3 regions of the Actinoallomurus sp. NBC_01490 genome follow, and region 3 is predicted to be linked to each of the others. Evidence: predicted binding sites of a transcription regulator. Region 3 holds the regulator's gene; each other region holds the start of a gene.
What was found. Region 3 encodes LexA, which represses DNA repair genes until DNA is damaged. Its sites were predicted from a motif close to TCGAACANNTGTTCGA; they were not measured.
Positions count from the first base shown of each region.

Region 1: OG417_RS19780 (SAV_6107 family HEPN domain-containing protein) is a predicted target of LexA. The motif match lies at 5,238-5,253, and genes of this name have one in related genera.
Region 2: uvrA (excinuclease ABC subunit UvrA) is a predicted target of LexA. The motif match lies at 5,094-5,109, and genes of this name have one in related genera.

Region 1 is NZ_CP109433.1:4,115,943-4,123,776, forward strand. It holds gene OG417_RS19740 (polyprenyl synthetase family protein) at 1-19, opposite strand, end outside; gene metF (methylenetetrahydrofolate reductase [NAD(P)H]) at 68-979, shown strand; gene OG417_RS19750 (GNAT family N-acetyltransferase) at 931-1,518, opposite strand; gene OG417_RS19755 (hypothetical protein) at 1,524-1,841, opposite strand; gene OG417_RS19760 (hypothetical protein) at 1,838-2,704, opposite strand; gene OG417_RS19765 (CGNR zinc finger domain-containing protein) at 2,856-3,377, opposite strand; gene OG417_RS19770 (epoxide hydrolase family protein) at 3,464-4,582, shown strand; gene OG417_RS19775 (YbaK/EbsC family protein) at 4,596-5,060, opposite strand; gene OG417_RS19780 (SAV_6107 family HEPN domain-containing protein) at 5,403-5,852, shown strand.
Region 2 is NZ_CP109433.1:5,853,738-5,861,571, reverse strand. It holds gene uvrC (excinuclease ABC subunit UvrC) at 1-1,210, opposite strand, end outside; gene OG417_RS27295 (hypothetical protein) at 1,263-1,418, shown strand; gene OG417_RS27290 (Rieske (2Fe-2S) protein) at 1,558-2,016, opposite strand; gene uvrA (excinuclease ABC subunit UvrA) at 2,142-4,979, opposite strand; gene OG417_RS27280 (MBL fold metallo-hydrolase) at 5,134-5,952, opposite strand; gene OG417_RS27275 (MBL fold metallo-hydrolase) at 6,055-6,705, shown strand; gene OG417_RS27270 (MarR family winged helix-turn-helix transcriptional regulator) at 6,872-7,327, shown strand; gene OG417_RS27265 (TetR/AcrR family transcriptional regulator) at 7,318-7,834, opposite strand, start outside.
Region 3 is NZ_CP109433.1:8,934,400-8,942,233, reverse strand. It holds gene leuS (leucine--tRNA ligase) at 1-1,758, shown strand, start outside; gene lexA (transcriptional repressor LexA) at 1,908-2,606, opposite strand; gene OG417_RS41230 (LysM peptidoglycan-binding domain-containing protein) at 2,863-3,195, shown strand; gene nrdR (transcriptional regulator NrdR) at 3,430-3,885, shown strand; gene OG417_RS41220 (vitamin B12-dependent ribonucleotide reductase) at 3,959-6,778, shown strand; gene OG417_RS41215 (metalloregulator ArsR/SmtB family transcription factor) at 6,973-7,308, shown strand; gene OG417_RS41210 (DUF2071 domain-containing protein) at 7,305-7,834, shown strand, end outside.

The DNA.
Region 1 (7,834 bases), 4.8 Mb from region 3:
GAATTACACGAGCGTCCACGTGATCGAGACTAGTGGCCCTCAAGGATGGTCCCGTTACCCTGTGGGCATGACGACCGCGCGCCGCCGCACCATCCGGGAAGTCCTCGCCGCCGGAGAGACGACGTTCTCGTTCGAGTTCTTTCCCCCCAAGACCGAGCAGGGGGCGCGAAACCTCTGGCAGGCGATCCGCCGGCTCGAGGTGCTCCAGCCGACCTTCGTCTCCGTGACGTACGGCGCCGGCGGTGGCACCCGCGACCGTACGGTGGAGATCGTCGAGCGGATCGCCACCGACACGACGCTCACCCCGGTCGCGCACTTCACCGCGGTCAACCACTCTGTCGCGGAGTTGCGGCAGCTCATCGGCAGGTTCGCGGCGGTGGGCGTGACCGACCTGCTGGCCCTGCGCGGCGACCCGCCCGGCGACCCGATGGGGGAGTGGGTGCGCCATCCCGACGGCGTGGAGTACGCCGAGGACGTCGTCCGGTTGATCAAGTCCGCGGGCGACTTCAGCGTCGGCGTGGCCGCCTTCCCGTACAAGCATCCGCGGTCGCCCGACATCGAAAGTGATACTCATCACTTCATTCGTAAATGCCAGGCCGGGGCGGACTACGCGATCACGCAGATGTTCTTCCGGGCCGACGACTACCTCCGGCTGCGCGACCGCGTGGCGGCGGCCGGCTGCGACGTGCCGATCATCCCGGGCATCATGCCGGTCACCCAGCTCAGCACGATCGAGCGGTCCGAGCAGCTGTCCGGGGCGCCGTTCCCGCCGGAGCTGGCCGCCCAGTTCGCGGCGGTCGGCGACGACCCGGAGGCGGTGCGGCGGCTCGGCATCGACCAGGCGGCCGACCTGTGCCGGCGGCTGCTCGCCGAAGGGGTGCCCGGCATCCACTTCATCACGTTCAACAAGTCCACCGCGACGCGCGAGGTCTACTCCCGCCTGGAGCTCAGCGGAAACTCCGCGCCCATCACCGCGTAGACCGGGCCGCCCCCGGGAAACCGGAAGCCGGTCAGCAGGTCGACCAGGCCGAGCGAGCGGTACAGGTTGCGGGCCGGTGTCTGCGCGTCCAGCGTGGACAGCACCATGGTGCGCTCGGGCCGGCCCGAGCACAGCGAGGTGATCAGCCCGCGGCCCAGGCCCAGCCCCTGGGCCGCCGGATGCACGTGCAGCTCGGCCACCTCCCACGTGTCGTCCAGCCAGTGCCGGGCGTGCTCCTCGCCACCGATCTTGACGAGCTCGGCGCGCACGACGTCGTGCCACCACTGCCCGGACTCGCCGTGGAACCCGTAGCTGAAACCGATGACGCTTCGTGAGCGCTCGGCGACGAAGGCGCGGAACGCCGGATAACCGGTGTGCCGCTCCATGATCATGTGCCGGCCGGGCATCTGCCCTGGTGGCGGCAGCATCGCCGCCTCGTACGTGGCGAGCAGCGCGTCGAGGCGCCGCAGGAAACCACGACGGTCGATCTCACGGATCTGCGGGGATGCCTCGCGGCGGGCCCTGAATGCTGGTCTCACGTGCCTCACTCGGGGATGTACGGCGGAACCTTCGAGAGTGCGCCGTAAATGTCCCACAGAATCTGCGCCGCCGCCTTCTTCAACTGCCCGCGCCGGGCCTCCAGCTCACTCTGCCACGAGCGGGCGGCGGGCCCGACCCACGCGTCGCCGACGGTGCGCACGGGCGGGTCGAGGGCGGTCTCCAGGGTCGCGGCGCTGTCGAAGGCCCGCTGGTAGGCGTTGTAGAGCTCAGCGTACGCCGGGTTGGGCCGCTGAGTGCCGCCCGGTGGGGGCGGGTCGGAGGGTGAGTGCAGCGTGGCGGGGGAGGGCGGATAGGTGGTCACGGACCCTCACCCTGCGGATCGTCGGCCGTGAGCGTCAGCCTCGCCTCGTGCGGCGGGGCCGGGGGCCCGGTCTCCGAGCCCCCGGTCTCCGAGCCTCCGGTCTCCACCATCTCCATCAGGCCCAGGTGGCCGAACGCGACGCGGGCGCGGTGGGCGAGCGCGGCCTGGGACAGCAGCTCGACCGCGTCGTCGCGTACGCCCCGGCGGAGCGCCTCGTCGAGCATCGCGCGCAGCCACTTGTCGTCCATCGTCAGGTGGTGGCTGGCCACGCCGAGCGAGGTGCGGACGTCTTCGAGGTGGTCGCCGCCCGCCGCCTCGATCAGCCAGGCGGTGCCGGCCGGGCCGAGCCGGCCGTACAGGCCGTGGGCGTAGTCGGGGTCGTCGGCGCTCGCGCGCAGGCGTCTCCAGACCTCCTCCGGCACCGGGCGGTGCGCCTCGTGCGCCTTGCGGACGGCCGCGGCGTCGGCGGACCCGGCCCTCGTCGCGGCGCGTACGTCGGGGAAGCCGCCGAGGTCGTGCCCGGCCCCGGCGGACGTCGTACGGCGGCGCGCGCCGCCGCCGAGCCGGCCCGCGCTGACCTTCGGCATCGTGGGCCCGCCCTGGCTCAGGTGGGTGATCGCGTAGTTGCGGCGCCGGGTGAGCATGCCCTGCTGGCTCCCGGTCCAGGTGTGGACCGCCTGCGCCTGGCGCAGCCCGGTGCGGGGGACGCTGGGCGGCAGGGTGGCGTTGGTGCGCAACCAGGTGGCGATGGCCTGCGAGGCGCCGTTCATCTGGTGGATGAGCCGCGCCATCGCGTCGACGTCCACGCCGACGAAGTCCTTGTCACGCGCGGCGGCGGCGCGCAGATCTTCGTGTCCAGCCATGGGGCCGCTCCGGAGAGTGCGCTCGAGCCTCAGAAGACCGTTGTACCACTGTGGTTCCCCCGTGTCTGCGGTCCGTGACGGGCGGTTGGTTACGGTCCTTCCGCATGTCAGAAGGGGTCTGCCGCTAATGGCCCTCCGGACGTGACGGCGATCAGGCGCGGCGGCGGCGGTAGGCGCGCATGCGGGCGTTGGCGCCACAGCCCGCGACGTCGCACCAGCGGCCCGAGCGGTTGCGGGTGTGGTCGTAGAACGCGTAGTGGCAGTCGTCCGCGGCGCACGCCTTCATCCGCGGCCAGGTGCCGTCGCTCATCGCGGTGAGGACGCCCGCCAGGACGGTGCCGAGCATCAGGTCGCCCGGGTGCGCCTCGCGCTCGCCGACCGGCCACCGTACGCCGCCGGCGGTGACCAGCGGGCGCAGGCCGCAGCGGACGATCTCCTCGTTGACCAGGTCGAAGGCCTCTGGGGCGGCGGGGCCGGCGTTGTTGGCGAGCATCAGCGAGCGGAGCGCCTCGCGCAGCCGCACGGCCCGTGCGTACGTCTCCGCGGTCACCTCGCCCGGCAGCCCGTGCGCGGCGCGCCAGCGCTCCAGGCCGGCGGCGTCGACCTCGTTGCGCGTCCGCAGGAACGCCTCCACCGGCGCGAGCGGGCCGGGAGCCGGCGGTCGTGATGCCATGCCCCGATGTTACAGCCGTATGCCTTTGACACGTAACGCGTTACGTACGTAATGTCTTTGCTCGTAACCACGATCGGGAGGTCACTGTGATCGAGCCGTTCCACATCGCCATCGCGGACGAGGTTCTGCAGGACCTGGCCGCCCGTCTCGAACGCGCGCGCCTGCCCTCACCGCCGGTCCTCGAAGGGGGAGAGAGCCCCGAGACCGTCGAGCGCATCGAGGACCTCATCGCCTACTGGCGCTCGGGGTACGACTGGCGGGCGCAGGAGGCCCGGCTGAACGCGGTGCCGCACTTCCGCGCCGCGGTCGGCGACGCGCGCATCCACTTCGTACACGTGCCGGGCTCGGGTCCGGACCCGCTGCCGCTGCTGCTGTGCAACGGCTGGCCCAGCTCCTTCGTGGAGTACCTCGGGGTGCTCGACCGGCTGACCGATCCCGCGGCGTACGGTGGCGATCCCGCCGACGCCTTCTCGGTCGTGGTTCCCGCGCTGCCCGGGTACGGCTTCTCGGCCCCCTATCCGGGGCGGCTCGACCGGGTCACGATCGCCGGGCTCTTCGACCGGCTCATGGTCGAGGGCCTGGGGTACGCGAGCTACGTCGCGCACGGCGACGACATCGGCGGCGGCGTGGTGAACCGCCTGGGCATGTACCACGCCGGCACCGTACGGGCCATCCAGACCACCAACTGGACCCGGCCGGTCGACCCGGCCCCGCGCACGCCTGAGGAGGAGGCGTATGTCGCGGGAGAGGACCGCTGGGAGCGCACCCGCGGCGCGTACGCGCACGTCCAGGCGACCCGGCCGCAGATCCTGGCGTACGGGCTGAACGACTCGCCCGCGGGCCTGGCCGCCTGGGTGCTGGAGAAGTGGCTGACGTGGAGCGACCCGGCGACGCGCGGCCGGCTCACCGACGACGACCTGCTCACCAACGTGATGACCTACTGGGTGACGGGCTCGATCGGGGCCTCGTCACGCCTGTACGCGGTCGACTCGGCCCCGCCGGCCGACACGGTCTCGGTGCCGTCGTCGGTGCTGCTGACGCGTGAGCCGGAGATCCCCGTCCCGCCGGAGTCCTGGCTGCGGCGCGCGTACCCGCGGATGACACGCCTGACCACGGTGGACGAGGGCGGCCACTTCCTGGCCCTGGAGTCCCCGGAGCACTTCGTGCGGCACGTGCGCGAGGCGTTCCGGCCGTACCGCGGCTGACGCGTGCGCGGGCCTACTCGACCTCTGCCGGGGTGCCGCCGGTGATCCGCACGAGCTCGTCGTAGGAGGTCGGGAAGATGGTGTGCGGGTGCCCGGCCGCCGCCCAGACGACCTCGTGCTCGGCCAGCCACTTGTCCACGAGCGTGCGGACCGGGCGGGGGTGTCCGACCGGGGCGACCCCGCCGATCGGATGGCCGGTGGCCGCGCGGACGAACTCGGGGTCGGCGCGCTTGACCTTCGTGGCGCCGATCAGCGCGGCCACCTTGGCCGTGTCGACGCGGTGGGCGCCGCTGGTGAGGACGAGCAGGGGTTCGCCGTCGGCGGCGAAGATCAGGCTGTTCGCGATCGCGCCGACCTCGCAGCCGAGTTGCGCGGCGGCGGCCACGGCGGTCGGCGCGGCCTCCGGGAGCTCGCGCACCTCGCCGGTGGCGCCGAGTTCGCGCAGGCGAGCGGCGACGTTCGCGGTGTTGGGATGCATGGGCAGCACTCTAGAGGCTCGTTTTGTCGGTCTGGCTCCGTATCGTCGTTGGCGTCGCCGCCGGACGGGTGTCGGGTGCACTGACAGGGGTCATGTTCGACCGGTCTGACCTGCGACGACACGGCGTCATTCGAACATGTTGACGAATGGCGGCGGCGCGGGTTTACTGGAGTCATCTCGAACTTGTGTTCGAGTATTCGGTGCGGATTCTCGCGGGTCCGCGCCGGAGGGGTTCGGCTCGCCGGGCAGCGCATGCCGTGCGAGACGTGGCGGCCGGGCGGGACGAGGGGAAGCGTTTCGCCCGCGCCGTCCCCGAACCCATCGAGCGGAAGGAGGCACGCCATGTCCGCAAGGTCCACGGCCGTCCCTCTGCGCCCCGTTCCGCGGCGCAGGCCGGCACCGCCGGCGATCACACTGTTGCAGACGGCCCGGCACGGCCTGGCCGAGGCGGCCGAGGCCGCCGTCCCCGCCTCACGTTACGTCGCGGCCCACCTCGCCGCACTGCGCGCCGCGGCCGCGGTCCTCGCGGCGCGGGGCGACCCGGCGCAGAAGCGTCGTGGCCGGCCCCAGAGCGTCTGGGTGCTGCTCCCGGAGGCCGAGCCGGCCCTGCGCGAGTGGGCCGCCTTCTTCGCGGCGGGCGCGGGCAAACGAGCGGCGGCCGAGGCGGGCCTCCCACGCGCCGTGACCGTGCACGAGGCGAACGACCTGCTCCACGACGCGGAGATCTTCGTCGCCCTGGTCGAGACGACGTTGGGCATCGACAGCCAGCCGATGCTCCCGGTGGCCGGCTGACCCTGACGACCCCGGCCGCGCCGACCGAGAGGGGAGCGATGGTGAGAGACGACCCGCGCGACCTGCCGACCGCCGCCGCTCACTGGCGAGGCTGCTCGGTGCTCGGGCCGCGCGGAGCTCGGAAGCTCGAAGCCGGGAAACTTGGAGCCCGGCTGCGAGGTGTCCGGAGCCCGGAAGTGGCCCGGTGCCCGGCACCGGGAAGCTTGGAGCAGGGCCGTGCGGTGCCTGGAGGTCGGCCGTGCGGTGCTCGGTGTCGGGGAGCGGTCCAGAGCTCGGAGCCCGGAAGTGTGGTGCCCGGGGTCGGGAAGCGGCCCGGAGCCCGGCAACGCGGAGTTCGGAGGTCGGCTGCGGGGCGCCCGGAGCCCGGAAGTGGCCCGGTGCCCGAAACCGCGGAGCTTGCAGCAGCGTCGTGCGGTGCCCGGAGGCCGGCCGCACGGTGCCCGGCGTCGGGAAGCGGTCCCAGAGCCCGGACGTGCGGTGCCTGGCGTCCGGGAGCGGCGCAGAGCTCAGAAGGTCGGAGGCCGGACGTGCGGTGCCTGGCGTCCGGGAGCGGCGCAGAGCTCAGAAGGTCGGAGGCCGGACGTGCGGTGCCTGGCGTCCGGGAGCGGCGCAGAGCTCAGAAGGTCGGAGGCCGGACGTGCGGTGCCTGGCGTCCGGGAGCGGCGCAGAGCTCAGAAGGTCGGAGGCCGGACGTGCGGTGCCTGGCGTCCGGGAGCGGCGCAGAGCTCAGAAGGTCGGAGGCCGGACGTGCGGTGCCTGGCGTCCGGGAGCGGCGCAGAGCTCAGAAGGTCGGAGGCCGGACGTGCGGTGCCTGGCGTCCGGGAGCGGCGCAGAGCTCAGAAGGTCGGAGGCCGGACGTGCGGTGCCTGGCGTCCGGGAGCGGCGCAGAGCTCAGAAGGTCGGAGGCCGGACGTGCGGTGCCTGGCGTCCGGGAGCGGCGCAGAGCTCAGAAGGTCGGAGGCCGGACGTGCGGTGCCTGGCGTCCGGGAGCGGCGCAGAGCTCAGAAGGTCGGAGGCCGGACGTGCGGTGCCTGGCGTCCGGGAGCGGCGCAGAGCTCAGAAGGTCGGAGGCCGGACGTGCGGTGCCTGGCGTCCGGGAGCGGCCCAGGGCTCAGAAGCCGGACGCGCGGTGTCCGGCGTCCGGAAGAGGGGAGTCGGGCCGCGGGCGCTCGCATCCTTCGGCCTGTTCGTCGCGACCGGGCCTATCAGGACTTCGCCCCCTTGACCCGTTTTCCGGCTATCCGCATTGAGTGATCGATAAAGCATCGTCGTCCTGCCGGGCGCGCCGGCCGGGATGACGGTGGCCGCCGGGGCGCACGTGGCGACATTGCGGGATGTCCGGTGCGTCCCGGTCGGGCCGGCCCTCACCGGAGCAGCCGGTCCGGCCGCGGGTCCCGCCGAGTTCCTCCCCCGAATCGGCGGGACCCGTCGGCCACTACTGCCTGATCGGCGCCGGCGAGGCAGGCGATGCCTCGGACCTTGTGAGTGCGTGGGGCGCGACGTCGCGGTGCGCAGTGGAGGGCGGCGTACGGCGGATTCGCGGTAAGGCGCGCGCAAGCCCGCCGGTCGGCTCCGCGCAGGCGCCGTCAGCATGACCGATGGTCAGGGGCGCGGAGACGGGGCGTCAAGAATACGGGCCGAGGCGCCGGTCGGAGCGGCAGCGTTGTGAGCTTCGTGTGGCATCGGCAGGTGGGGCCAGAGCTGTCGATGAGGTGGCCGTGGCCACAGGGGCGCTGACCGAGCCGCCGATGGGCCGTGCGTGAGGCGACGTGGTCGTGACGGCGTGGTCGTGACGGCGTAGTTCTGAAGACGCGGTGGTGGCGACGTAGTCCTGGGGGCGCGGTCGCCGGCGACGTCGTCGTGGCGATGCGGTCGTGGCGATGCGGTCGTGGGGGCCGCGGTCGTGGCGACGTGGACGTGGTCGTGACGACGTGGTCGTGACGGCGTGGTCGTGACGGCGGCTCTGAGGACGCGGCCGTGGG
Region 2 (7,834 bases), 3.1 Mb from region 3:
TGCGCAGCGGCGCCTGGTCGAGCTCGAGGGCGTCCTGGATCTCCTGGAGCCCCTTGCTGCGGCTGGTCAGGTCGGCGGCCCGGCGCGTCTTGTGCTGCTTGAACGCCTCTTTGGCGTTGCGCTCGACGGTCTCCAGGAGCGTCTTCTTGTCGCCCCGCCGCGGCACCCGCAGGTCGACCCGGCCGCCGCGGTGCTCGGCGAGGAGCTCGACCACGGCGTCCGGCTCGGGCGGCAGCGCCGGCACGAGGATCTCGCGCGGCACCGCGTCGCCGGCCACGTCGCCGTACATCTGGAGGACGAACTGCTCGACCAGGTCGCCGGTGGAGATGTCCTCGACCTTGTCGACGACCCAGCCGCGCTGACCGCGGATGCGCCCGCCCCGGACGTAGAACACCTGGACGGCGGCCTCGAGCTGGTCGTCGGCCAGCGCGATGACGTCGCAGTCGGTGTTGTCGCCGAGGACCACCGACTGCTTTTCCAGGGCGCGCTGCAGGGCACGGATGTCGTCGCGCAGGCGCGCCGCGCGCTCGTACTCCTGCTCCCCCGCCGCGGCGCGCATGTCCTTTTCCAACGCCTTGATGAACCGCGCGGTGTCGCCGGCCATGAAGTCGCAGAAGTCCTCGGCGATCTCCCGGTGCGCCTCCTCGGTGACGCGGCCGACGCAGGGGGCCGAGCACTTGCCGATGTCGCCGAGCAGGCAGGGCCGGCCCATCTGCCGCTGCCGCCGGAACACCCCGGCCGAGCACGTGCGGACCGGGAAGACCCGCAGCAGCAGGTCGACGGTCTCCCGGATCGCCCACGCGTGGGAGTACGGGCCGAAGTAGCGGACGCCCTTCTTCTTCGCGCCGCGCATCACCTGCACCCGCGGGACGTCCTCGTTCATCGTCACCGCGAGGTAGGGGTAGGACTTGTCGTCGCGGTACTTGACGTTGAAGCGGGGGTCGAACTCCTTGATCCAGGAGTACTCCAGCTGCAGGGCCTCGACCTCGGTGCCCACCACGGTCCACTCGACCCCGGCCGCGGTCTGCAGCATCGTCTGGGTGCGCGGGTGCAGGCCGGCGAAGTCCGCGAAGTAGGAGTTGAGCCGGGCACGCAGGTTCTTCGCCTTGCCCACGTAGATGACCCTGCCGCCCGGGTCACGGAACCGGTACACCCCGGGCGATTCGGGGATGGTCCCAGGCGCGGGCCGGTACGTCGCCGGATCTGCCACGTCGTCAGCCTAGTGCCGCGCGGGGACGGCGGAGGCCGCGTCGGCCGCTCCCGTGCCGGTCCGTACGGACGGCTCGGTCGGCGCGGTGCCGGTCCGTACGGACGGCCCGCGTCCTCGTCGCGATCGTCGTCATCTCGGCATCCGTGGCACCGTCGACGCGCTCGCCAGCGGCGCGACCCGGGTGTCCGCGCTCCACGCCCTCGCGTAGGCGGCCTCAGGAAGATCGGTCATGTCCCGAGCATGCCGGTCGCCACCGACAAAAGCCTCGGCCAGGCCACAGACAGGTCAGGTCGGGTCGGGCGTCGCGGTCGCGGGGCCGGACCCGTGACCGCGACGCCCCGGAAGGATCAGCCGAGCTTCAGCTCGCCGTTCTGGACGGTGACGTTCTTGGACGGGAGCGGCTTGTCGGCGGGGCCGTTGGCGACCGAGCCGTCGGTCACGTTGAAGGCGCTGCCGTGGCACGGGCAGTGGATCTTCCCGTCCGAGACGGAGCCCACGGGGCAGCCGCGGTGGGTGCAGATGGCGCTGAAGGCCTTGAACTCGCCCTGCTTGGGCTGGGTCACCACGACCTTCTCGTCCTTGAAGATCTTGCCGCCGCCGACCGGGATGTCGGAGGTCTTGCCCAGGCTGCCACCGCTCTGGCCCCCGCCGCTCTGGCTCCCGCTGCCCTGGGAGGCGTCGGCCGACGAGTCGTCCTTCGAGCCTCCGCAGGCGGTCAGTGTGCCGGCGAGGCCGACGAGACCGACTCCCACCAGCATCCCCCGGCGGGTGGACTCCGGTCCGGGCGTGGACGGATCGAACGGCATGAGACTCCTCCTTGGCTTCGGGAACGTTCCCCCTTTGCACGGAGGAATCGCCGGTTCGGTTCAACGGCAGTGCGAAAGTTTCCCTTTCACACCAACAGCACCAGGAGCACCAGGCGACGACTCGGTCAGCCGAGGATCTTGGCGAGGAACTGGCCGGTGTGGCTCTCCTCCACCTTCGCGACGTCCTCGGGTGTCCCCGTGGCGACCACGGTGCCACCCCGAGACCCGCCCTCCGGACCCATGTCGATGATCCAGTCGGCGGTCTTGATGACGTCGAGGTTGTGCTCGATCACGATGACCGTGTTGCCCCCGTCGACGAGACGGCCGAGCACGCCGAGGAGCTTGCGGATGTCCTCGAAGTGCAGGCCGGTCGTCGGCTCGTCGAGCACGTAGATGGTACGCCCGGTCGAGCGTCGCTGGAGCTCGGATGCGAGTTTCACGCGCTGCGCCTCACCGCCGGACAGGGTCGGGGCGGGCTGGCCGAGCCGGACGTAACCGAGGCCGACGTCGTTGAGCGTCTGCAGGTGGCGCCGGATCGCCGGGATCGCCTCGAAGAACTCCAGGCCCTCCTCGATCGGCATGTCGAGCACCTCGGCGATGGTCTTGCCCTTGTAGTGCACGTCGAGGGTCTCGCGGTTGTAGCGCGCCCCGTGGCACACCTCGCACGGCACGTAGACGTCGGGCAGGAACTGCATCTCGATCTTGATGGTGCCGTCGCCGGAGCAGGCCTCGCACCGGCCGCCCTTGACGTTGAAGGAGAACCGGCCCGGCTGGTAGCCGCGGACCTTCGCCTCGGCGGTCGCGGCGAACAGCTTGCGCACGTGGTCGAACACGCCGGTGTAGGTGGCCGGGTTCGAGCGCGGGGTGCGGCCGATCGGCGACTGGTCGACGTGGACCACCTTGTCGACCTGGTCGAGCCCGTTGATGCGCTTGTGCCGGCCCGGGACGGTGCGGGCGCCGTGCAGCTGCTTGGCGAGCGAGAGGTAGAGGATGTCGTTGACCAGCGTCGACTTGCCGGACCCCGACACGCCGGTGACCGCGGTGAACACGCCGAGCGGGAACGCCACGTCGACGCCGCGCAGGTTGTGCTCGCGCGCGCCCTTGACGACCAGCTCGCGACCCCGCTGCCGCTTGCGCCGGGTGGCCGGCACCGGGATCTCGTTGCGGCCGGACAGGTAGGCGCCGGTCATCGAGCTCTCGGAGGAGAGCAGCTCCTCGACCGTGCCGGACACGACGACCTGGCCGCCGTGCTCGCCCGCGCCCGGTCCGATGTCGACGACCCAGTCGGCGGCCTTGATGGTGTCCTCGTCGTGCTCCACGACGATGAGCGTGTTGCCGATGTCGCGCAGCCGGATCAAGGTCTCCAGCAGGCGGTGGTTGTCGCGCTGGTGCAGCCCGATGGAGGGCTCGTCGAGGACGTACAGCACGCCGACGAGGCCCGAGCCGATCTGGGTGGCGAGCCGGATGCGCTGCGCCTCGCCGCCGGCGAGCGTGGCCGACGCGCGGTCGAGGGTGAGGTAGTCGAGGCCGACGTCGAGCAGGAAGCCCAGCCGGGCGTTGATCTCTTTGAGGACCCGCTCGGCGATGTGCTTCTCGCGGTCGCTGAGCTCCATCGCCAGCAGGAACTTGGCGCACTCGCCGATCGGCATCGCGGCCACGTCGGCGATGGACCGGTCGTTGACCGTGACGCTCAGCACGACCGGCTTGAGGCGGCGGCCCTCGCACGACGGGCACGGGATCTCCCGCATGTAGCCCTCGAACCGCTCGCGGCTGGAGTCGCTCTCGGCCTCGGAGTGACGGCGCTGGACGTAGGGGATCACCCCCTCGTAGGTCGTGTAGTAGGAGCGCCGCCGGCCGTAGCGGTTGCGGTAGCTCACGTGGACCTGCGTGTCGTGGCCCTTGAGGATGGCCTTGCGCGCGGAGGCCGGGAGGCGCTCCCACGGAGTGTCCAGGTCGAAGCCCATCGCCTCGCCCAGCGCGGTGAGCAGCCGGAGGAAGTAGTCGCTCACGTGCCCGCCGGACCACGGGGAGATCGCGCCCTCGCCGAGGGTCTTCTCCACGTCGGGCACGATCAGCTCGGGGTCGACCTCCATGCGGGTGCCCAGGCCGGTGCAGTCGGGGCAGGCGCCGTACGGGGAGTTGAAGGAGAAGGACCGGGGCTCGAGCTCGTCGAAGGACAGGTCGTCGTAGGGGCAGTAGAGGTGCTCGGAGTACATCCGCTCGCGGCGCTCGTCGTCTTCCGGCAGGTCGACGAAGTCGAGGATGACCGTGCCGCCGGTCAGCCCGAGCGCGGTCTCCACCGAGTCGGCCAGCCGCCGCCGCGAGCTCTCCTTGACGCTCAGCCGGTCGACGATCACCTCGATGTCGTGCTTCTCGTACTTCTTGAGCTTCGGCGCCTCGTCCAGGCGTACGGTCGCGCCGTCGACCCGGGCACGGGAGAAGCCCTTGGTCTGCATGTCGCGGAACAGCTCGGCGTACTCGCCCTTGCGCCCGCGCACGACCGGCGCGAGCACCTGGAAGCGCGTGCCCTCCTCGAACTCCATCAGCCGGTCGACGATCTGCTGCGGCGTCTGCTTGGTGATCGTGCGGCCGCAGGCGGGGCAGTGCGGGTGCCCGATGCGGGCCCACAGCAGGCGCAGGTAGTCGTAGACCTCGGTGATGGTGCCCACGGTGGACCGGGGGTTCTTCGAGGTGGACTTCTGGTCGATCGACACCGCCGGCGACAGGCCCTCGATGAAGTCGACGTCCGGTTTGTCCATCTGACCGAGGAACTGCCGCGCGTACGCCGACAGAGACTCGACATAACGTCGCTGGCCCTCGGCGAAGATCGTGTCGAACGCGAGGCTCGACTTGCCGGATCCGGACAGCCCGGTGAAGACGATCAGCGCGTCGCGCGGCAGATCCAGCGAGACGTCCTTCAAATTGTGTTCACGTGCTCCGCGCACGATGAGGCGGTCGGCCACGGCGTATTCGCAATCCCCTTGAGAGCCTGGTCGAGACAGGTCAGCTTCAGGCTAACGAGTGGGTGCGACGGTTTCTTCCAGACGACCTCATCCACCCCGCTCGTCGCAGCTGAACCGTACACCTGTTCGAATGAAGGTCACCACCGGAACACACCTACTCGGGGCCGTCGTCGAGCGCGTGCTCCAGGTAGCGCTCCGCCGACCGGCGTACGGCCTCGACGCCGTCGGCGTGGACGATCCGCCGCCACCACGCGCCGTACACCCGCTCGAAGGGGTAGGGCTCCAGCAGCCGCAGCGCGCGCCGGATGACGCGGGGGCGCTCGGGAATGTGGTTGGGGTAGCTGTACATGAAGCTGACGTAGCGCCGATCCTGGACGACGGTGAGGATGTCGCCGGACAGCAGCGCGCCGCGCCCCTCCTCGCCGTCGCGCCAGTGCAGCACCTGGCCGCCCGTGAAGTGCACCCCGGCGTTGATCAGCGTGAGCCCGTCGCCGAGCGAGCGGGACTCCCCCGACCAGAAGACGACCGAGTCGTCGGGCCGGGCCACCCACTCGCGGTCGGCCTCGTGGATGTAGACCGGCGCGTCGAAGGCGTGCGCCCACTCGATCATCGAGCCGTAGAAGTGGGGATGGCTGATCGCGATGGCCGAGATACCGCCCAGCTCGCGCACCCGGGCGACCATGTCGTCGTCGATGTAGGTGATCATGTCCCACAGGACGTTGCCCCACGGCGTGCGGACCAGCAGGGCACGCTGGCCGATCGCGGTCGGCGGCGCGGCGCCGACACCGACGATCCCCGGCCCCTCCTCCTCGATCCTCCCCCGGTGCCCGGCCTCGCGCAGTTCGGCGAGGGTCGTCCACCGCTGGCCGTCCCAGCCGACGTACTGACGTTCGTCCTCGCAGATCGGGCAGTCGGCGCGCGGCGCGCCGTACTGCGCCCCGCAGGTGCGGCAGATGGGCAGATCGTCTCGCATACGGGCAGCGTAACCGCGGACGTCCGGGCGATGCAGGTCTCGGCGAGCCTCGCCGTGACAGGATGGAAGGTCCCGGAAAGCCGCGCCCGATCGGAGGACAGCGTGACCTACACAGGCGACGTCGAGGTCGGTGGCGCCCCCGACGTACGAGAGCTCCCCGCCTTGACGATCACCAAGCTGGCCGTCGGACCGTACGAGAACAATGCCTATCTGCTGCGCTGCACGGCGACGGGCGAACAGGTCCTCATCGACGCCGCGGCCGAGCCCGACCGGTTGTTCGAGATCATCGGCGACGGGCCGCTCTCCCGCGTCGTCACCACGCACCGCCACCAGGACCACTGGAACGCCCTGACCGCCGTGATCGACGCGACCCACGCGCGGCTGGTCGCCCACCCCGACGACGCGGAGGCCCTGCCGCTGCCGGTCACCGAGCCGGTCGAACACGGCGGCACCGTACGGGTGGGGCAGGCCACGCTGTCGGTCATCCACCTGCGCGGGCACACGCCCGGCTCGATCGCGCTGCGCTACGACGGCGAGACGCCCCACCTGTTCACCGGCGACAGCCTGTTCCCCGGCGGCCCGGGCAACACCTGGGGCGACGCGAAGCTCTTCCACCGGCTCATGGAAGACCTGGAGGAGCGCGTGTTCGGCGTGCTGCCGGACGAGACGTGGATCTACCCCGGGCACGGCAAGGACACGACCCTCGGGCGGGAGCGCCCGCACCTCGCCGAATGGCGCGAGCGCGGCTGGTGAGAGCCGGCCGGACGGCGCCGTCCGGCCGTTCGGAACGCTCCTTCCGCGGATCGCCGGGCCGTGCTGCTGCGAGCCAGGTGTCCATGCACCAAGATGGGGGAATGGGCATGCTCAGTACGCCCGGGACGCGTGATCGTGAGGCGGCGGGTAAGGAATGATGACGGGCGTGACCGACCAGGCACCCGATGCGGAAGACCTGACGAATGTCGAGCTCGCGGCGCGGCTGCGGATGACCCTCGGCCGGCTCAACCGCCGGGTGCGCCAGCACGGCCCGCAGGTCCTCTCCTCGAGCCAGGCGTCCACGCTGGCGAGCGTCGAGGCGCTCGGCCCCGTGCGTCTCGGCGACCTGGCCGCGCACGAGGGTGTCACCGCGCCGACGCAGAGCCGGCTGGTCGGCTCGCTCGAACAGCAGGGGCTGCTGCGCCGCATGCCCGACAGCGAGGACCGGCGCGCCACCCTGCTGGCGATCACGGCGCAGGGCCGCCGACAGCTCGAACAGCTGCGCGGCGAACGCTCGGCCTTCCTCGTCCGGCAGATCGCCACGCTGACGTCCGAACAGCGCGAGGCGCTCGTGGAGGCGCTGGGCGCCCTGGAGGCGCTCGCGGAGTCCCCCTACGACTGACCGAGCGCGCCCCGTAGCGCACCGACCACCTGGGCGACGAGGGGTTCGCGTTCGGCCTGCCGGCAGCCGCGCTCGACCCAGCTGAGGCAGGCGGCGTCGAGGAAGCCCAGATAACCGTGGAGCGCGTGGTCGAGCGCCGGGTCGGCCGGCAGCGCGAGCAGGTCGCGCAGCAGCGCCAGGTATCGGTCGCGGTTCCGCCTGCGCAGCTCGGCCGCCTCGGGCACGTCGCCGGCCGGCGACCTCAGGGGCGCGGCCCAGCCGGCCGGCGCCTCGCCAACGAAGTCGAGGTAGACCCGCACGGCCGCGGCCAGCCGGTCGTACGGCGCCGCCGCGGGGTCGTCGGCGACGCGCTGCCGCCGCAGCAACTCCTCGATCGCGGCGCGCACGACGTCGCGGTAGAGGCCGCTCTTGCTGCCGAAGTAGCGGTGGACGAGCGCCTCGGAGGCGTCGGCGGCGGCCGCCACCCGGGCGACGGAGACCTTGTCGTACGGCTCCGCGGCGAACGCG
Region 3 (7,834 bases):
GTGTTCGAGATCGAGGGCCGCGACGAGCCGGTCACCGTCTACACGACCCGGCCCGACACGCTGTACGGCGCGACGTTCTTCGTGGTGGCCGCCGACGCCCCGCTGGCCGACGAGATCTGCGCGCCCGCGCAGCGGGCCGAGTTCGAGGCGTACCGCCAGACGGTGGCGCGCGAGTCGGAGGTCGAGCGGCTGGCCGCCGACCGCGAGAAGACCGGCGTCTTCCTGGGCCGCTACGCGATCAACCCGGTCAACGGCGAGCGCATGCCCGTGTGGGCCTCGGACTACGTCCTGGCGGAGTACGGCCACGGCGCGATCATGGCGGTGCCCGCGCACGACCAGCGCGACCTGGACTTCGCGCGCCGGTTCGACCTGCCGGTGCGGGTGGTCGTGCACACCGGCGAGGCCGACCCCGCCGAGTCCGGTGTCGCGACCCCCGGCGAGGGCGAGCTGGTCAACTCCGGCCCGCTGGACGGCCTGACCAAGTCCGCCGCGATCCCGCGGATCACCGAGATCCTGGAGGAGCGCGGGCTGGGCAAGGCGGCCGTCAACTACCGCCTGCGCGACTGGCTGATCTCCCGGCAGCGCTTCTGGGGCACGCCGATCCCGATCATCCACTGCGAGGCGTGCGGCGAGGTCCCGGTCCCCGACGAGCAGCTGCCCGTACGCCTGCCGGACAACCTGCGCGGCGCGGACCTGGCGCCGCGCGGCGTCTCGCCGCTGGCGGCGGCCACCGACTGGGTCAACGTCGCGTGCCCCAAGTGCGGCGGCGCGGCCAAGCGCGACACCGACACGATGGACACCTTCGTCGACTCCTCGTGGTACTTCCTGCGCTACTGCTCGCCGGACTACACCGAGGGCCCGTTCGACGTCGAGAAGGTCCGCCGGTGGATGCCGGTCGACCAGTACACCGGTGGGGTCGAGCACGCGATCCTGCACCTGCTGTACAGCCGGTTCTTCACCAAGGTGCTGTACGACATGGGCATGCTGGACTGCGTCGAGCCGTTCACCCGGCTGGTCAACCAGGGCCAGGTGATCCTCAACGGCTCCGCGATGTCCAAGACGACCGGCAACCTGGTCGACCTGGGCGAGCAGATCGCCGAGTACGGCGTCGACGCGGTGCGCCTGACGATGATCTTCTCCGGGCCGCCCGAGGACGACATCGACTGGGCCGACGTGTCGCCGTCCGGCGCGGTGAAGTTCCTGGCCCGCGCGCACCGGGTGGCCGCGGACGTCGCCTCGGTGCCCGGCGCCGCCCCGGCCTCGGGCGACGGCGAGCTGCGCAAGGTGACCCACCGCACGATCGACGAGGTCACCCGGCTGGTCGAGGCGCACCGCTACAACGTCGCGGTGGCCCGCATGATGGAGCTGACCACCGCCTCCCGACGGGCGATCGACTCCGGTGCGGGCCCGGCCGACCCCGCCGTACGCGAGGCGGCCGAGACGCTGGCGGTGATGCTGTCACTGGTGGCGCCCTACACCGCCGAGGAGATGTGGGAGCGCCTGGGCCGCGACGGCTCCGTGGCCAAGGCCGGCTGGCCGACGGCGGAGCCGGCCCTGCTGGTCCAGGAGTCGGTGACCTGTGTGGTCCAGGTGGCGGGCAAGGTCCGCGACCGGCTCGAGGTCTCTCCGGAGATCGGCGAGACGGAGCTGGAGCGGCTGGCGCTGGCGTCGGAGAAGATCCAGGCCGCCCTCGGCGACCGCGGCATCCGCAAGGTCGTCGTCCGCGCTCCCAAGATCGTCAACATCGTCCCGGCGTAGTGCCCGTCTCGCAGCCCCGCCTGTCGGCGGCGCTGCGAGACCGGACGCACGCCGTGGCGGGGCGAATGCCCGCAAAGGCGACATCAAAATGCGGTGAGGGCACCCCATGGCGGGGCGCCCTCACCGTGCACAGTCCGGAGACGCGTCGATCACATCTTGCGCAGCACCGCGACGACCCGGCCGAGGATCGTCGCGTCATCGCCCGGAATCGGGTCGTACGCCGGGTTGTGCGGCATCAGCCACACCTTGCCGTCGCGGCGCTTCAGCGTCTTGACCGTCGCCTCGCCGTCGATCATGGCGGCGACGATGTCGCCGTTCTCGGCCACCGGCTGCTGGCGGACGACCACCCAGTCGCCATCGGCGATCGCGGCCTCGATCATCGAGTCACCGGTGACGTTGAGCAGGAAGTGCGTGCCCTCGCCCACGAGCTGCTTGGGCAGTGCGAAGACGTCCTCCACGGCCTCTTCGGCCAGGATCGGGCCACCGGCGGCGATGCGGCCCACGAGAGGCACGTACGCGGGCGCGGGACGGGTCGCCGTCTCCTGCCCCGAGGCCGTCTCGTACGACTCCGGCTCGCTCCGTACGGCGGCCGAGCCGGGCATGCGGACCACGACGGCGCGCGGGCGGTTGGGGTCGCGCAGCAGGAAGCCCTTGCGCTGCAGCGCGCGCAGCTGGTGCGACACGCTGGAGGTGCTCGTCAGCCCGACCGACTCGCCGATCTCGCGCATCGACGGAGGGTAACCGCGGCGCTGGACGGAGTCGCGGATCACCTCCAGAACCTTGCGCTGGCGTGCCGTCAGCCCCGACTCGTCGCGCGGGCCGTCGGGCATTTCCCGAACCTTGCTCATCTATGTCTCCGCTGGATGACTGTGCTCCGGTGACGCGCTGTCGCCGGTATTTCGTTCCTGTACACGGACGTTAGCGCCTTCGCGCTAAATGATCAAACACCTGTTCGAAGATGTCCTGGAAATTCGTCGGCTCTCGCGGTACAACTCGTACTGATGTTCGATCGAAATCTCTTTCGACTCGGCGAGGGGAGATCGACATGAGCGAGCGAATCGACGAACACGTGTGTCGGGTCTCTCCTCCGACGAAGGGGGAGGCATGAACTCATCCGCTCGGCCTCATCCCGCCGCGCCCGTGCGGCTCACCCGGCGCGGCCGGGTCGTCGTGGTCGGTGCCGTGGCCCTGGTGCTCCTCGCCGGCTTCTGGACGGGGGCGCGGCACGGCGCCCGTGCCACGTCGGGCGGAGAGAGAGGGCCGGCGGTCGCCCGTGAGTCGGTGGTCGTGGGGCCGCACGACACGTTGTGGGGCATCGCCGTACGCGCCCGGCCGGAGGTCGACCCCCGCGTCACGGTGCAGCGCATCATCGACCTCAACGCCCTGTCCGGCGCCGTCGTCAATCCGGGCCAGAAGGTCTACATTCCCGCGCGCTGACGGCCTCGCCGCTCGCCGGTTCCCCTCGCCGGGCGAGGGCGCGACACGCCGACGTCGCCGTGACGTGAGCGGGCTCTTCGTGCTCCTGTTGCCGACGAGGTTGCGGAGGCCTCTGCGGAGCCGTACGGTAGACCACAACATCTAGTAGTTACACGGATGTAGTTCACCACAGGTTGTGGTTACGCAGTGAAGCCGCTGTAATCGAGACGTAACGCCGGGGGAGGGGGATCGACCGTGCACTGCCCGTTCTGCCGCAACCCCGACAGCAGGGTGATCGACAGTCGCTCCACCGACGACGGCGCGGCGATCCGGCGGCGCCGGTCGTGCTCCGAGTGCGGTCGTCGTTTCACGACCCAGGAGACCGTACTCCTGATGGTCGCCAAACGCAGCGGAGTCACCGAGCCGTTCTCCCGCGACAAGATCGTCGCCGGGGTGCGCCGGGCCTGCCAGGGGCGCCCGGTGACGGAGGACGCACTGGCTCAGCTCGGACAGCGTGTCGAGGAGGCCGTCCGGGCCACCGGCACCGCCGAGATGCGCTCGCACGACGTGGGGCTGGCCATCCTGGGGCCGCTGCGCGAGCTGGACGAGGTCGCCTATCTGCGGTTCGCCTCCGTCTACCGGGGGTTCGAGTCGATCGACGACTTCGAGAAGGAAATCGAGACTCTTCGCGCGGCGGAGCGCGACCGGTAACACCGGCGCCCGATTGCGTGTTGTACGAGGTAATCCTTGGAATGGGCCGGTTCGGCCTGAGAAGGGGGAGGTCATGACGGAGACGGTGAGCGGCCAGGCACGGCGCGGGAGGGGCGGCCGCAAGGGGTTGAAGATGCGCCGCATCTTCACCCGGCCCGGCATTCACCCGTACGACGAGGTCCGGTGGGAGCGCCGCGACGTCGTCATGACCAACTGGCGCGACGGCTCGGTCAACTTCGAGCAGCGCGGTGTGGAGTTCCCCGAGTTCTGGTCGGTGAACGCGACCAACATCGTCACCTCGAAGTACTTCCGGGGCGCCGTCGGCACGCCGCAGCGGGAGTGGAGCCTGAAGCAGCTGGTCGATCGGGTCGTCGGGGTGTACGCCGAGACCGGCCGCAAGCACGGCTACTTCGCGAGCGACGAAGACGCCGAGATCTTCGAGCACGAGCTGACGCACGCACTGGTCCACCAGGTGTTCAGCTTCAACTCGCCGGTGTGGTTCAACGTCGGCACCTCGTCGCCGCAGCAGGTGAGCGCGTGCTTCATCCTGTCGGTGGACGACACGATGGAGTCCATCCTGGACTGGTACAAGGAAGAAGGTGTCATCTTCAAGGGCGGTTCCGGCTCGGGTGTCAACCTCTCCCGCATCCGGTCCAGCAAGGAGCTGCTCTCCTCCGGTGGCACCGCGAGCGGCCCGGTCTCGTTCATGCGCGGCGCCGACGCCTCGGCGGGCACGATCAAGTCCGGTGGCGCCACCCGGCGGGCGGCCAAGATGGTGGTGCTCGACGTCGACCACCCCGACGTCGAGGAGTTCATCGAGACGAAGGCGCGCGAGGAGGACAAGATCCGCGCGCTCCGCGACGCCGGCTATGACATGGACCTCGGCGGCAAGGACATCGTCAGCGTCCAGTACCAGAACGCCAACAACTCCGTCCGGGTCAGCGACGAGTTCATGCGCGCCGTCGAGTCCGGCTCCTCCTTCGGCCTGCGGGCCCGCCTGACCGGCGAAGTGATCGACACCGTCGACGCGAAGGGCCTCTTCAACAAGATCGCCAAGGCGGCCTGGGAGTGCGCCGACCCCGGCATCCAGTACGACGACACGATCAACGACTGGCACACCAACCCGGAAACCGGGCGCATCACCGCAAGTAACCCTTGTTCCGAATACATGAGCCTTGATAACTCGTCGTGCAATCTGGCGAGTATCAACTTGTTGAAGTTCCTGAACGACGACAACACCTTCGACGTCGACAACTTCGTCAAGCTCACCGAGCTGATCATCACGGCGATGGACATCTCCATCACCTTCGCCGACTTCCCGACCGAGAAGATCGCTGAGACCACGAGGGCGTACCGCCAGCTCGGCATCGGCTACGCCAACCTCGGTGCGCTGCTGATGGCGACCGGCCACGCGTACGACTCCGAGGGCGGCCGTGCGCTCGCCGCGGCCATCACCTCGCTGATGACCGGCGTCGCCTACCGGCGCTCCGCCGAAATCGCCGGCGTCGTCGGCACGTACGACGGCTACGGGCGCAACGCCGAGGCCCACAAGCGGGTCATGCGCAAGCACGCCGCGGCCAACGACCAGGTCCGCACGCTCGACGAGATCGACAAGGCCATCCACACCGAGGCGACCCGGCAGTGGCAGGAGTGCCTCAAGGTCGGCGAGAGGAACGGCTACCGCAACGCCCAGGCCTCGCTGCTGGCGCCGACCGGCACGATCGGCCTGATGATGGACTGCGACACGACGGGCATCGAGCCCGACCTCGCGCTGGTGAAGTTCAAGAAGCTCGTCGGCGGCGGGTCGATGCAGATCGTGAACAACACCGTGCCGCGCGCGCTGAAGAAGCTCGGCTACCAGCCCGAGCAGGTCGAGGCGATCGTGGAGTACATCGCCGAGCACGGCCACGTCGTCGACGCCCCCGGCCTGCGGCCGGAGCACTACGAGGTGTTCGACTGCGCGATGGGCGAGCGCGCGATCAGCCCGATGGGCCACGTCCGGATGATGGCCGCGACGCAGCCGTTCCTGTCCGGCGCCATCAGCAAGACGGTCAACGTCCCCGAGAGCGCGACGGTCGAGGACATCGAGGAGGTCTACCTCCAGGGCTGGAAGCTCGGCCTCAAGGCGCTCGCGATCTACCGCGACAACTGCAAGGTCGGCCAGCCGCTGTCAGCGGCGAAGAAGAAGGCCGAGGAGAAGGCGGAGCCGGCCGCGGCCCCCGTCGAGGTCGGCCCGGTGCGCACGCGGCTGCCCAAGCGCCGCCCGGCCACGGTGACGCGCTTCTCCGTCGGCGGCGCCGAGGGCTACATGACCGCCTCGACGTACCCGGACAACGGCCTCGGCGAGGTGTTCCTCAAGCTCGGCAAGCAGGGCTCCACCCTGGCCGGGGTCATGGACGCCTTCTCCATGGCGATCTCCATCAGCCTCCAGTACGGCGTGCCGCTGGAGACCTGGGTGGAGAAGTTCACCAACATGCGGTTCGAGCCGGCGGGCATGACCGACGACCCGGACATCCGCATGGCGAACTCCATGATGGACTACATCTTCCGCCGTCTCGCCCTGGACCACCTGCCCTACGAGACGCGGGCCGAGCTGGGCATCTTCTCCGCCGAGGAGCGCGCCGCCCAGGCGGCCGGCCAGGACCCGGCGTCGGTGCACACCGACGACGACGTCGACCCGGAGACGCTGGCCCAGTCGGCCCCGGTCGAGCGCCCGAAGCCGGAGAAGTCCTCCCAGGCCGCCGCCGGCGCCCACTCCTCGACCGAGCTGATCGAGAGCCACCAGGGCCGCACCGCCGACGCCCCGCTGTGCCTGACGTGCGGCACGAAGATGCGCCCGGCGGGCAGCTGCTATGTCTGCGAGGGTTGCGGCTCCACCAGCGGCTGCAGCTGATCCTGAGCCCCGTAGGGGCATGAACCGCCTGGTCGAAGCGGGGAGCCGACGAGTCATCGGCTCCCCGCTTCGCCTTTCCTTGTGGACGTTGTACTGCATGCGACGCTGAAGAACGTGGGATGCGAGACGTTTCCGGTGCTGGATCAATGCTCCTAGGGCTTGTCGCTCCTTAGCTCCTGTGCTAAATAGCAAGTATGGAAACGGACGAGCTCGAGCAGGAGGCGAGTGTCTTCCGGGCGCTGGCGGACTCAACGCGTCGGCAGATCCTGGAAGAGCTGCGCTCAGGGGAGCTGGCCGCCGGTGAAATCGCGGCGAAGTTCCCGATCAGCGGGCCGTCCGTCTCGAGGCATCTGGGGGTGCTCAAGGCCGCCGGGCTGGTACGGGAACGCCGTGACGCCAACCGGATCATGTATTCGCTCGTCGAGGAGCGGCTGGCGCTGGGTGTCGGCCGCTTCCTGAGCGCGGTCTGTCCCGAGGAGGCCATCTCCCGACGGCTCAGGCGGCGTGCCATCGAACGGGGACCGGCATGAGGCGGCCACGGCTGTCGAGTGTCGTCGAGCGCCGCCTCCTGGTGAACTATCGCGTCGACCCGACGGTCGTCGCCGGGCTGTTACCGGCCCCGCTGCGACCCCAGCAGGTCGACGGCCACGCGGTCGCCGGGATCTGTCTCATCCGCCTGGGTCAGGTCCGCCCGCGCTCGGTGCCGTACGGACTCGGTCTGCGCAGCGAGAACGCCGCGCATCGCATCGCGGTCGAATGGGACGGTCCGGAGGGGCTCCGGACCGGGGTCTACATCCCGCGCCGGGACAGCGGATCGATCGTCAATGTCCTGGTGGGCGGGCGGCTGTTCCCCGGTAGGCATCACCGCGCCTCGTTCGACGTACGGGAGACGTCGCGGGACCTCCATGTCGGCTACACCAGCCGTGACGGCACAACCCGCGTGAGCGTCGACGTCGGCGTGGCCGAGAGCTTCCAGGGCAGCGCGCTGTTCACCGACCTGACGGAGGCGTCGGAGTTCTTCCGCCGCGGGTCGGTCGGCTTCTCCGCCGGCCGGGA